3 regions of the Pseudomonas sp. J452 genome follow, and region 1 is predicted to be linked to each of the others. Evidence: riboswitches for the same ligand, from Rfam matches in the RefSeq annotation. Region 1 holds a riboswitch; each other region holds the start of a gene.
The links. A riboswitch is a leader RNA that binds a small molecule or an ion and turns the genes downstream of it on or off. The one in region 1 is predicted to bind cobalamin.

Region 1 (3,267 bases):
CTGGCCACGGCGATCGGCAAGGGATTCAGGCCCTGGGCCTGCAGGCGCGCGCAAAAGGTGTCGACGAAGGCGGTGTTCGCCGCCTGCACATGGGTGCGGTAAAACAGCAGCGCCGCCACCGGCCAGCCCGGCTGCCAGTCGGCGCGCCAGCGGTCCAGGCTGGCTGCGGCCTGCTGCGGGTGATAGATAGCGACGCGGGGCAGGGCGCGCGGCTCCTGCCAGGGGTAGTCGCGCTGCAGGTAGAGGTTGGCGAGGCAGTGGAAAAACTGCCGGGCGTTGTCCACTCCGCCCTGGCGCAGGTACTGCCACAGGCGTTCGCAGTCGGCCGGTGCGACATTGCCCAGGCTGCTCAGCTCGGGGTCGGGACTGTCATCGCCAGGCACCAGGATCAGCTTGGCGCCGCGCCCGGCCAGCTCGACCAGGCGCTCGATGCCGTAGCGCCAATAGCTGACCCCGCCATGCACCGAGATCAGGATGACCTTGGCGTGCTGCAGCACCTGCTCGACGTAGAAATCCACCGAGGCGTGGTTGCCCAGTTGCGCCGGGCTGGCCAGGCGCAGGCTGGGAAAGTCCTCGGGCAGGCTGCGCGCCACTTCGGCCAGCAACGACAGGTGCGAGTCGCCGGTGCAGAGGATCACCAGCTCGGCCGGGGTCTGGCCGAGGTCGGCGATGCTGTCGACCGGCAGTTGGCTGCCGGGCTGGGTGCGCAGCAGGTGCATGTCAGGCGCCTACCGGGGAAGGGATTGCCAGCAAGCTGGCTCCTACACACAAGCCCGAGCACGCTGCCGCCGTAGGAGCCAGCTTGCTGGCGATCAGCGGCTTCACGCCAATGCCGCCTGCAGCTCGCTGCTGATGGCGGCCGGGTGCAGCACCTGGCCGATCACCACCAGACGGGTGAGGCGCGCTTCGTCGGCTTGCCAGGCGCGGTCGAAGTGCTTGTCGAAGCGCTGGCCGACGCCCTGCAGCAGCAGGCGCATGGGTTTGCCGGGGATGGCGGCGAAGCCCTTGATGCGCAGGATGCCGTGCTTGGCCACGGCCTCCTTCAGGGCCTGCAGCAGGCGCGCTTCCTCGACCTCGGGCAGCTCGACGGCGAAGGAGTCGAACTCGTCGTGGTCGTGATCCTCGCCTTCCTCGTCGTGATGGGTGCGACGCTGGTCGATGTGCAGCTCGGTCGCGCAGTTCAGTCCCAGCAGCACGTCCAGCGGCAGCTCGCCGCCGTGGGCTTCGATGACCTTGACCGCCGGCGGCAGCTCCTCGGCCACTTCGGCGCGTACCGCGGCCAGGGCAGCGGCGTCGAGCAGGTCGGCCTTGTTGAGGATGACCAGGTCGGCGCTGGCCAGCTGGTCGGCGAACAGCTCGTGCAGCGGCGATTCGTGGTCCAGGTTGGGATCGAGCTTGCGTTGCTCATCGACCTGATCCGGGAAGGCGGCGAAGGTGCCGGCGGCCACGGCCGGGCTGTCGACCACGGTGATCACCGAGTCCACCGTGCAGGCGGTGCGGATTTCCGGCCAGTTGAAGGCCTGCACCAGCGGCTTGGGCAGGGCCAGGCCGGAGGTCTCGATCAGGATATGGTCGAGCTCGCCACGGCGTGCCACCAGTTCGCGCATCACCGGAAAAAACTCTTCCTGCACGGTGCAGCACAGGCAGCCGTTGGCCAGCTCGAAGATGCGGCCGTTGGCTTCTTCTTCGCTGCAGCCGATCGAGCACTGCTTGAGGATTTCGCCGTCGATGCCCAGCTCGCCGAACTCGTTGACGATCACCGCGATGCGGCGGCCGTCGGCATGGCCGAGCATGTGACGCAGCAGGGTGGTTTTGCCGGCGCCGAGGAAGCCGGTGACGATGGTGACGGGAAGTTTGGCGAGCGTTTTCATGGAGGGCCCCGGAGCGTCGAAAAAGAGACGGACGGGCAGGGGCAGGCCGGTGTCCGGGCGGACGCGGGCCTTGCACCACCGGATCACCCCGCCCGGACAGTTAGCTGGTTAGTCGAGGCAGGTCTCCTGGCTCACGGTGTGCGCTGGGCACGCTCCCTTCACCTTCCCGCCGTTGGCAGTGGTGTATCGAAGGGGCTTGAACCGTTCACAGTTGCGGGGGCAGCCAGGGCGTTGACCCTGTTCCCTCTTAGCTGCACCCGCGTGGGTGCAGAACCTCGAAAGGGTGGAAGGCTACGCAGCGACCGGGTGCAGGTCAACCGCGGTTGACCGGGGTGGCCGCCCGTGCTGAGCTACGCGGCCTTTTCCGCCTGCCAGCAGGAGCGCCATGTCCAGCCCCGCCATTCGCCTGATTGCCGGCCTCGGCTGCCGTCGCGGCTGTACTCCGGACGAGCTGCAAGCCCTGCTGCTGCAGTGCCTGGCCGCGCATGGCCTGGGCCTGGAGGCTCTGGTGGGTCTGGCCAGCAGTGCGCACAAGCGTGACGAACCGGGCCTGCAGGCGCTGGTCGAGCGCCTGGCGCTGCCGATGACCTGGTGCTCGGTGCAGGAGCTGGCGAGCGTCGCCGGCCAGGCCGCGGCCAATCCGCTGACCCTGCGCGTGACCGGCAGCACGGCGGTGGCCGAGCCCAGCGCCCTGGTCACCGCCGCGCGCCTGGGTATGGCGCAGCTGCTTGGCCCGCGCCAGCACAGTAGCAATGCCACCTGCGCCCTGGCGCGGATCGATAGAGAGCTCTCGCAATGACCGTCTATTTCATCGGTGCCGGCCCCGGCGACCCCGAACTGATCACCGTCAAAGGCCAGCGCCTGATTCGCAACTGCCCGGTGCTGCTCTACGCCGGTTCGCTGGTGCCGCCGGCGGTGCTCGAAGGTCATTGCGCCGAGCAGGTGGTGAATACCGCTGAGCTGCATTTGGGCGAGATCGTCCGCCTGCTGGCCGAGGCTCACGCCCGCGGCCAGGACGTGGCCCGCGTGCATTCCGGCGACCCGTCGCTGTACGGCGCCATCGGCGAGCAGATCCGCGAGCTGCGGGCCTTGGATATCCCCTTCGAGATCGTTCCCGGCGTCACCGCCACGGCCGCCTGCGCGGCGCTGCTGGAGGTCGAACTGACCCTGCCAGACGTGGCGCAGACGGTGATTCTCACCCGCTACGGGCACAACTCGCCGATGCCAGCCGGGGAGGCGCTGGGTGCCCTGGCCAGCCACGGCACGACGATGGCCATCCATCTGGGCGTGCAGCACCTGGCGGCGATAGTCGCCGAGCTGCTGCCGCACTACGGCGCCGACTGCCCGATTGCCGTGGTCCATCGCGCCAGCTGGCCGGATCAGGAGTGGGTGCGCG
Region 2 (3,267 bases), 2.4 Mb from region 1:
GCAACCCGATGACCTTCTGCCTGCTGGCGCTGCTGAGCACCACCAGCCTGGCCGCCGAGCTGGACGGCCATTACCGCGGCACCCTGGACAATCGACCGAGTGAATTGATCCTGCACAGCCAGGGACCGGAAGTGACAGGCGAGTACGTCGAGGGCCCGCAGCTGCGCTTCAAACTCAGCGGCAGCTTCGACGGCCAACTGCTGCAGGCGCAGATCAGCGATCCGCACTCCGGCCAGGTACTGGCCAACATGAATGCCAACTTTGCCAACGACATGCTCAACGCCAGCCTCGCCGCACGTGACCCCAGCAGTGGCGAGACACTGATACGCGAGGCGCTGTTCGAGCGCGTCGCCCCGCCACCGCCACCGCCCGACCCGCACCAGGATCCGGCACTGGTCGGCACCTGGATCAGCGAACTCAGCAGCGAGAGCGCCGAGCTGGCCACGCTGACCACGGTGACCACCCTGCGTATCCGCGCCGACGGCAGCGTCGCGCAGTGGCGACGCACGGTGACCGGCGGCAGCGACTGGAGCTACGACCGCCCCGGCGAACTGCAGTACAGCGGCCGCTGGCGCAGCGACAACGGCCTGCTGCTGGTGCAGCTGGAGGGCGCCCGCGAGTTCCAGCCAGCCGCACGTTACCGTTTCAATGCCCCCTTCCTGGTGACCGAGAGCAATACCGGCGAGATGATCTGGCAGCGCCGCTGAGTCCGTTTGGACGCGCGCCAAACGGCACATCCCCATGCAGGCGCGGGGACGATCAGACGGCGGTCACTGGAATGAAAGCGCCAGACCGGTTTCCCGGCCTGGCGTGGGCCGGGGTCAGGCCGGCTGGTGCAGGCGCACGTTGAACAGCGGGCCCTGGCTGTAACGCGACAGCGCCTTGGCGGCGGCCAGCACGCCCAGATCGATCAGCGGTTCGAGCAGGATCACGCTCATGTAGGCCAGGCCGAAGCTGCCGACGGAGGCCAGGTTTGCGCTGGAGAAGCCGTTACCGTAGACGGCCCAGAAGGCCACCCAGGCGACGATGCCGCCCTGGTAGGCGGTCGACAGGGCCAGGGCCTGCTTGTAGCTGGTATCCACATAGGCCGTGCGCGCCGGGATGAGGCGCTTGGCCAGCAGGTGAATGGCCCACAGTGGCAGCAGCAGGGTGGTGACGTTCATGCCGTACTGCGGCAGGTCGAACTGGGCGAAGAACAGCCCCTGCAGCAACAGGCCGGCGGCCAGGCCGATGGCCGCGGCACCGGCGCCGAACAGCAGCAACAGGGTCGAGCCGAGGATCAGGTGGACTTCCGAGACGCCCACCGGATGGTGCGGCAATACCTCGAAGAAGCAGAACACCAGGGCAGTGGTCAGCAGGCTGCGCAGGGTCAGGGCGAGCAGGCCGCCGTTGTCGCGCAGACTGTCGCGGGCGAGTTTGACCGTGAGCGCGAAGGCACCAGCGGCGGTTGCATAGCTGAGGAAAATCTTGGCGCCGGCAACGACGTCAGGTTCGATGTGCATTAGGGTTCCTTGGCCGCGCCCACCGCGCGACGATCCGGATTGAGGGAAAGGGGCAGAATGCCCAATAGCGATGGCAGGTCTCCTGGCTCACGGCTTGCTACTTCGCCCGCCTTCCCAGCCGATAAAGGCCAGTGGCGTGTGGGCATCGTTCGCCGCTTACAGTTGCGGGGGCAGCCAGGGCATTGGCGACGAGCGCCGCACCCTTTTTCCTTTTCATCCGGCCGCACGAAGCGGACCGGAACCATCGGCGGCCACCTTACCCGCCTCGCCCGCGAAAAGACAGTGCCCGCTGCCGCGCCGGCGCCCTCGACAGCCCCGTGCCAGACGCGCCTGAGCGCATTTCCCCACGGCCTCGGCGTGCCCGCAGGGGCTCGACTGCCCTGCCTGCATATCCCGCCACGCAACGCTGGGCAGGCCTATTGCGATGGAGTCTTGGTAGCCTCTCGCCTCGCGGAGCCTTGCCGTATTCGTGGGCGGACCGAGTATGGGCAGCCACCTGCGCAGGTGGCCCTGCGCCTGGCGGTGATAACGGTGCGGGAGCGCCGGGTGCCTCTCGACCTCAGATCAGATGCGGCGTACTGCGCGCCACCAGCGCCTCGGCATCCACGCCGCGCGGCAGGGTGCCGTAGACACGGCCGCCGTCGGCCAGGCGGCTGGCGATAAAGGCGTCGGAGACGGTGGCGTTGCCAGCTTCCAGCAGCAGCTTGGCCTGCAGGGCCACGGCCACGTCCTCGGTCAGCTGGCGGGCGCGGTACTGGATATCGGCAGTGTCGCGGAAGTCCGCCTGCAGGCGCTGGATATGCGCCTTGAGACGTGCATCGCCATGGCCGTCGCCCAGCTCGGCGAACAGCACGTCGAGCACACCGGCCTCCTTGGACAGGGCACGCAGCACATCCAGGCACTGCACATTGCCCGAGCCCTCCCAGATCGAGTTGACCGGCGCCTCGCGGTACAGCCGTGGCAGGATGGTTTCCTCGACATAGCCGGCGCCGCCCATGCACTCCTGGGCCTCGTTGATCATTGCCGGGGCGCGCTTGCAGATCCAGTATTTGCCGATGGCGGTGACCAGACGGGCGAACTTGTCTTCCTGCTCGTCGTGCGGGTTGTCCAGAGCCTTGCCCATGCGCATGGTCAGGGCCAGCGCCGCCTCGCTTTCCAGGGCCAGGTCGGCCAGCACGTTCTGCATCAGCGGCTGCTCGGCCAGCACCCGGCCGCCGACCTTGCGGTGCGCGCAGTGGTGCGCGGCCTGGGTCAGGGCCTGACGCATCAGGCTGCTGGAGCCGATCATGCAGTCGAAGCGGGTCAGCGAAACCATCTCGATGATGGTCGGTACGCCGCGACCTTCCTCACCGACCATCCAGGCCAGGGCGCCACGGAACTCCACCTCGCTGGAGGCGTTGGCCCAGTTGCCCAGCTTGTTCTTCAGGCGCTGGATATAGAACTGGTTGCGGCTGCCGTCCGGGCGATGGCGCGGCAGCAGGAAGCAGCTCAGCCCCTTGTCGGTGTAGGCCAGGGTGAGGAAGGCGTCGCACATCGGCGCCGAGCAGAACCACTTGTGGCCGACCAGCTCGTAGGCCTGACCGGGGCCGCCCATGCCCACCGGATGGGCCTTGGTGGTGTTGGCACGCACGTCGGTGCCGCCCTGTTTCTCGGTCATCGCCATGCCGATGGTGACACCGGTCTTCTGCTCGATGCCGACATTGCGCGGGTCGTATTCGGTGGCGAGGATCTTCGGCAACCAAATCTCGGCCAGCTCCGGCTGCAG
Region 3 (3,267 bases), 1.0 Mb from region 1:
TGCTGCGCAGGGCCAGCAGGCCATAACCGGCCAGCTGGTACTGGTTGTCCGGGTCGTCGTAGCTGCTGCTCACGGCCTGCCAGCTGGCGCCGATGGCGACATCGCCGAAGCTGCGATCCAGATCCAGGCTCAGGGTGCGCCGCGCGCGGCGGTTGAGGGTGTGGCCGCTGTCGCGGTCGCGCGGATCGACGAAGGCCACGCCCAGCTGGCCCTGCCAGCCGAACAGTTCCTGCTGCAGCGCGGCCTCGAAACCATGGATGCGCGCCTTGGCGATGTTCTGCGGGATGAAGTCCTGGTCGTTGGCGATCGCATCTTCGATGTCGGTGCGGTAGACCGAGGCCTCCAGGCGGGTGGTGGCGGCCAGTTGGCTGCGCCACTGCAGCTCGACACTCTTGGAGTGTTCCGGCTGGAGGTTCGGGTTGCTGTAGTCCGGGTAGTACAGGTCGTTGAAGGTCGGTGCGCGGAAGCCTTCGCTGTAGGAGGCGATCAGGTCGTTGCGCTCGTCGAGCGGCAGGGTCAGGGCGCCGCTCCAGGTGTTTTCGCTGCCGAACTGCTCGTTCTTGTCGTGGCGCAGGCCCAGTTCGGTGGAAAAGTGCTCGCCGTCGTAGCGGTGCTGGATGAAGGCGGCCTGGTTCCAGCGCTGTTGCTCGGCGAAGGCGGTGTTGCTGTTGAGCTGGTCTTGGTACCAGTCGGCACCGAGCATCAGGCTGTGGCTGTCGCTCAGGCTCAGGGTGTTCAGCCAGTTGACCGAGTCGCGGTAGGTGTTGAACACGCCGCGCTCGTCGCTGAGTTTATCCAGGCTCTCTTCGCGGTTCTCGCTGTGGCCGACTTCCAGGCGGCTGTTCCAGCTGTCGTTGAGCTGGGCGTCAAAGTAGCTGGAGACGCTGCTGACGGTGAAGTCGCTGTACGGGTCCTGTTCCACCGATTCGAAGGTGGTCATGTCGAAGCGGCCGAAGGGGTTGTCGAACTCGGTGCGGCCGCGCTGGTCGAGGACGCTGACGCCCGCTTCCAGGTTGTCGCTGAAACTGTGGCTGAGGCTCAGGCTGAAGGCCTTGTTGCGGTAGGCGTCGTGATCCTGATCGGCTTCGTAGGAGGTGCCGGTACGGTCGATGCCGTTGGTCTCGTCGAGGCTGCCGGCCAGGCTGAAGCGCGTGGCCTCATCGCCACCGGAAATGCCGGCGCTGCGCTGCCAGGTACCCCGGCTGCCATAGCCCACGCGCACGAATGGCTTGAACCCTTCACCGCTGCTGCGGCGGGTGAAGATCTGCACCACGCCGCCGATGGCATCGGCACCGTACATGGCCGAACGCGGCCCGCGCAGCACTTCGATGCGCTCGATCTGCTCGATATTGAGGTGCTGCAGATTGCTGTCGCCGGAGCTGGCCGAGCCTATGCGCATGCCGTCTACCAGAACCAGGCTCTGCGCCGACTTGGTGCCGCGGATATACAGGCTGGCCAGGCTGCCGCTGCCGTTGTCGGTGACCTGGACGCCGGGCACGCGTTGGAGCAGCTCGGTCACCGAGGATGGTTGCAGGCGCTCGATATCGGCGCGGGTGAACACCGTGCTGGCGGCGCTGCTGGCGCTGCGTTGCTGCACGTCGCGGTTGGCGCTGATCAGGGTTTCCGACAGCTTCAGCGCATCATCCTGGCTGGATGCGGCGTAGACCGGGGTGCAAGGCAGCAGGGCCACGGCAATGGAAAGGCGGGACAACTTCATCGATAAATCCTCAAAGGTCGGCAGACTTTTGAGAAGGGCAGGACAAGCTCTGGCCGTAGCCAGCGCTTGACGGTGATGCCCTCCGCAACACCAGTCGATCCGCCAAGGCCGGTCTCCGGGCTCTCGACTCGCGCTGATCCGCCTTCCCGGATGACTCCAGTGGCTTTTATGGTCAGCGTGCAGGTGGCAACCTGCCGTCGATTACCGTTGCGGGGGCAGCGCCGGGATGGCTCCTCGATGGAGCGCACCGGCTTCCCGTTTAACGCCGTGCTGAGAGCAGCGGCGCACCGTGGCGGAAATGAAAAACGCCGCGCACCTTAGTGCGTGGCTGTATGAAAAACAAGCGGGCTCGATTCGCGGCGACATGAGCGCCGCTCAAGTAAATCGCCAACTCGCCTGTAGGAGCCAGCTTGCTGGCGATCATCGGGCTGCGGATGCGTCGGTTAGGGCGGATGGTCTGCGCTCGCCAGCAAGCTGGCTCCTACAGAGTCGGGCGGGTGAAACCCGCTCGCCGGCCCTGTGCTTAGAGCTGGGCCAGGCGGGCGCGCACGGCCGCTTCGATGCCGGCTTCGTCCAAGCCGCATTCGGCGAGCATCTGCGCCGGCTTGGCGTGCTCCACGTAGCTGTCTGGCAGACCCAGGTGCAGCACGGGCTTGAGCAGGCCTTGCTGGGCGAGGAATTCGCTGACCGCCGAGCCTGCGCCACCCATGATGGCGTTCTCCTCGATGGTCACCAGCAGTTCATGGCTGGCCGCCAGTTCGCGCACCAGGGCTTCGTCCAGCGGTTTGACGAAGCGCATGTCGACCACCGTGGCGTCCAGCGTCTCGCCGACCTTGAGCGCTTCGGCCAGTTGCACGCCGAATACCAGCAGCGCGGTTTTCTGCCCGCGCCGACGCACCAGGCCCTTGCCGATTGCCAGCGGCTCAAGCGCCGGGTCGATCGGCGTGTTCGGCCCGCTACCGCGCGGGTAACGCACCGCCGCCGGACCATCGAAGTGGTAGCCGGTGGTGAGCATCTGGCGCAGTTCGTTCTCGTCGCTCGGCGTCATCACCAGCATGCCGGGGATGCAGCGCAGGTAGGAGATGTCGAAGCTGCCGGCGTGGGTCGGGCCGTCTTCGCCGACCAGGCCGGCGCGGTCGATGGCGAACAGCACGTCGAGGTGCTGCACGGCCACGTCATGAATCAGCTGGTCGTAGGCGCGCTGGAGGAAGGTCGAGTAGATCGCCACCACCGGCTTGACGCCGTCGCAGGCCATGCCGGCGGCCAGGGTCACCGCATGCTGCTCGGCGATGGCCACGTCGAAGTAGCGCTCGGGGAAGCGCTCGGCGAAGGCCACCAGGTCGGAGCCTTCCTTCATTGCCGGGGTGATGCCGACCAGGCGCGGGTCTGCCGCTGCCATGTCGCACAGCCACTGGCCGAACACACTGGAGTATTTCGGCCCGCTCGGCTTCTTGGCTTCGACAACCGGAGCCTTGATCGGCTCCAGCTTGGTGATCGCGTGGTAGCCGATCGGGTCGACCTCGGCCGGGGCGAAGCCCTTGCCCTTCTTG

Region 2: another riboswitch for cobalamin. It lies ahead of LRS11_RS08660 (energy-coupling factor ABC transporter permease); the one in region 1 lies ahead of cobW (cobalamin biosynthesis protein CobW).
Region 3: another riboswitch for cobalamin. It lies ahead of LRS11_RS02040 (TonB-dependent receptor domain-containing protein); the one in region 1 lies ahead of cobW (cobalamin biosynthesis protein CobW).

The regions. Positions count from the first base shown of each region.
Region 1 covers NZ_CP088294.1:4,289,769-4,293,035, reverse strand. The annotation lists gene cobN (cobaltochelatase subunit CobN) at 1-719, opposite strand, end outside; gene cobW (cobalamin biosynthesis protein CobW) at 822-1,871, opposite strand; cobalamin riboswitch at 1,970-2,164, opposite strand; gene LRS11_RS19510 (cobalamin biosynthesis protein) at 2,257-2,670, shown strand; gene cobM (precorrin-4 C(11)-methyltransferase) at 2,667-3,267, shown strand, end outside.
Region 2 covers NZ_CP088294.1:1,939,558-1,942,824, reverse strand. The annotation lists gene LRS11_RS08665 (hypothetical protein) at 1-707, shown strand, start outside; gene LRS11_RS08660 (energy-coupling factor ABC transporter permease) at 822-1,502, opposite strand; cobalamin riboswitch at 1,557-1,763, opposite strand; gene LRS11_RS08655 (acyl-CoA dehydrogenase family protein) at 2,062-3,267, opposite strand, start outside.
Region 3 covers NZ_CP088294.1:443,288-446,554, reverse strand. The annotation lists gene LRS11_RS02040 (TonB-dependent receptor domain-containing protein) at 1-1,717, opposite strand, end outside; cobalamin riboswitch at 1,806-2,024, opposite strand; gene dxs (1-deoxy-D-xylulose-5-phosphate synthase) at 2,241-3,267, opposite strand, start outside.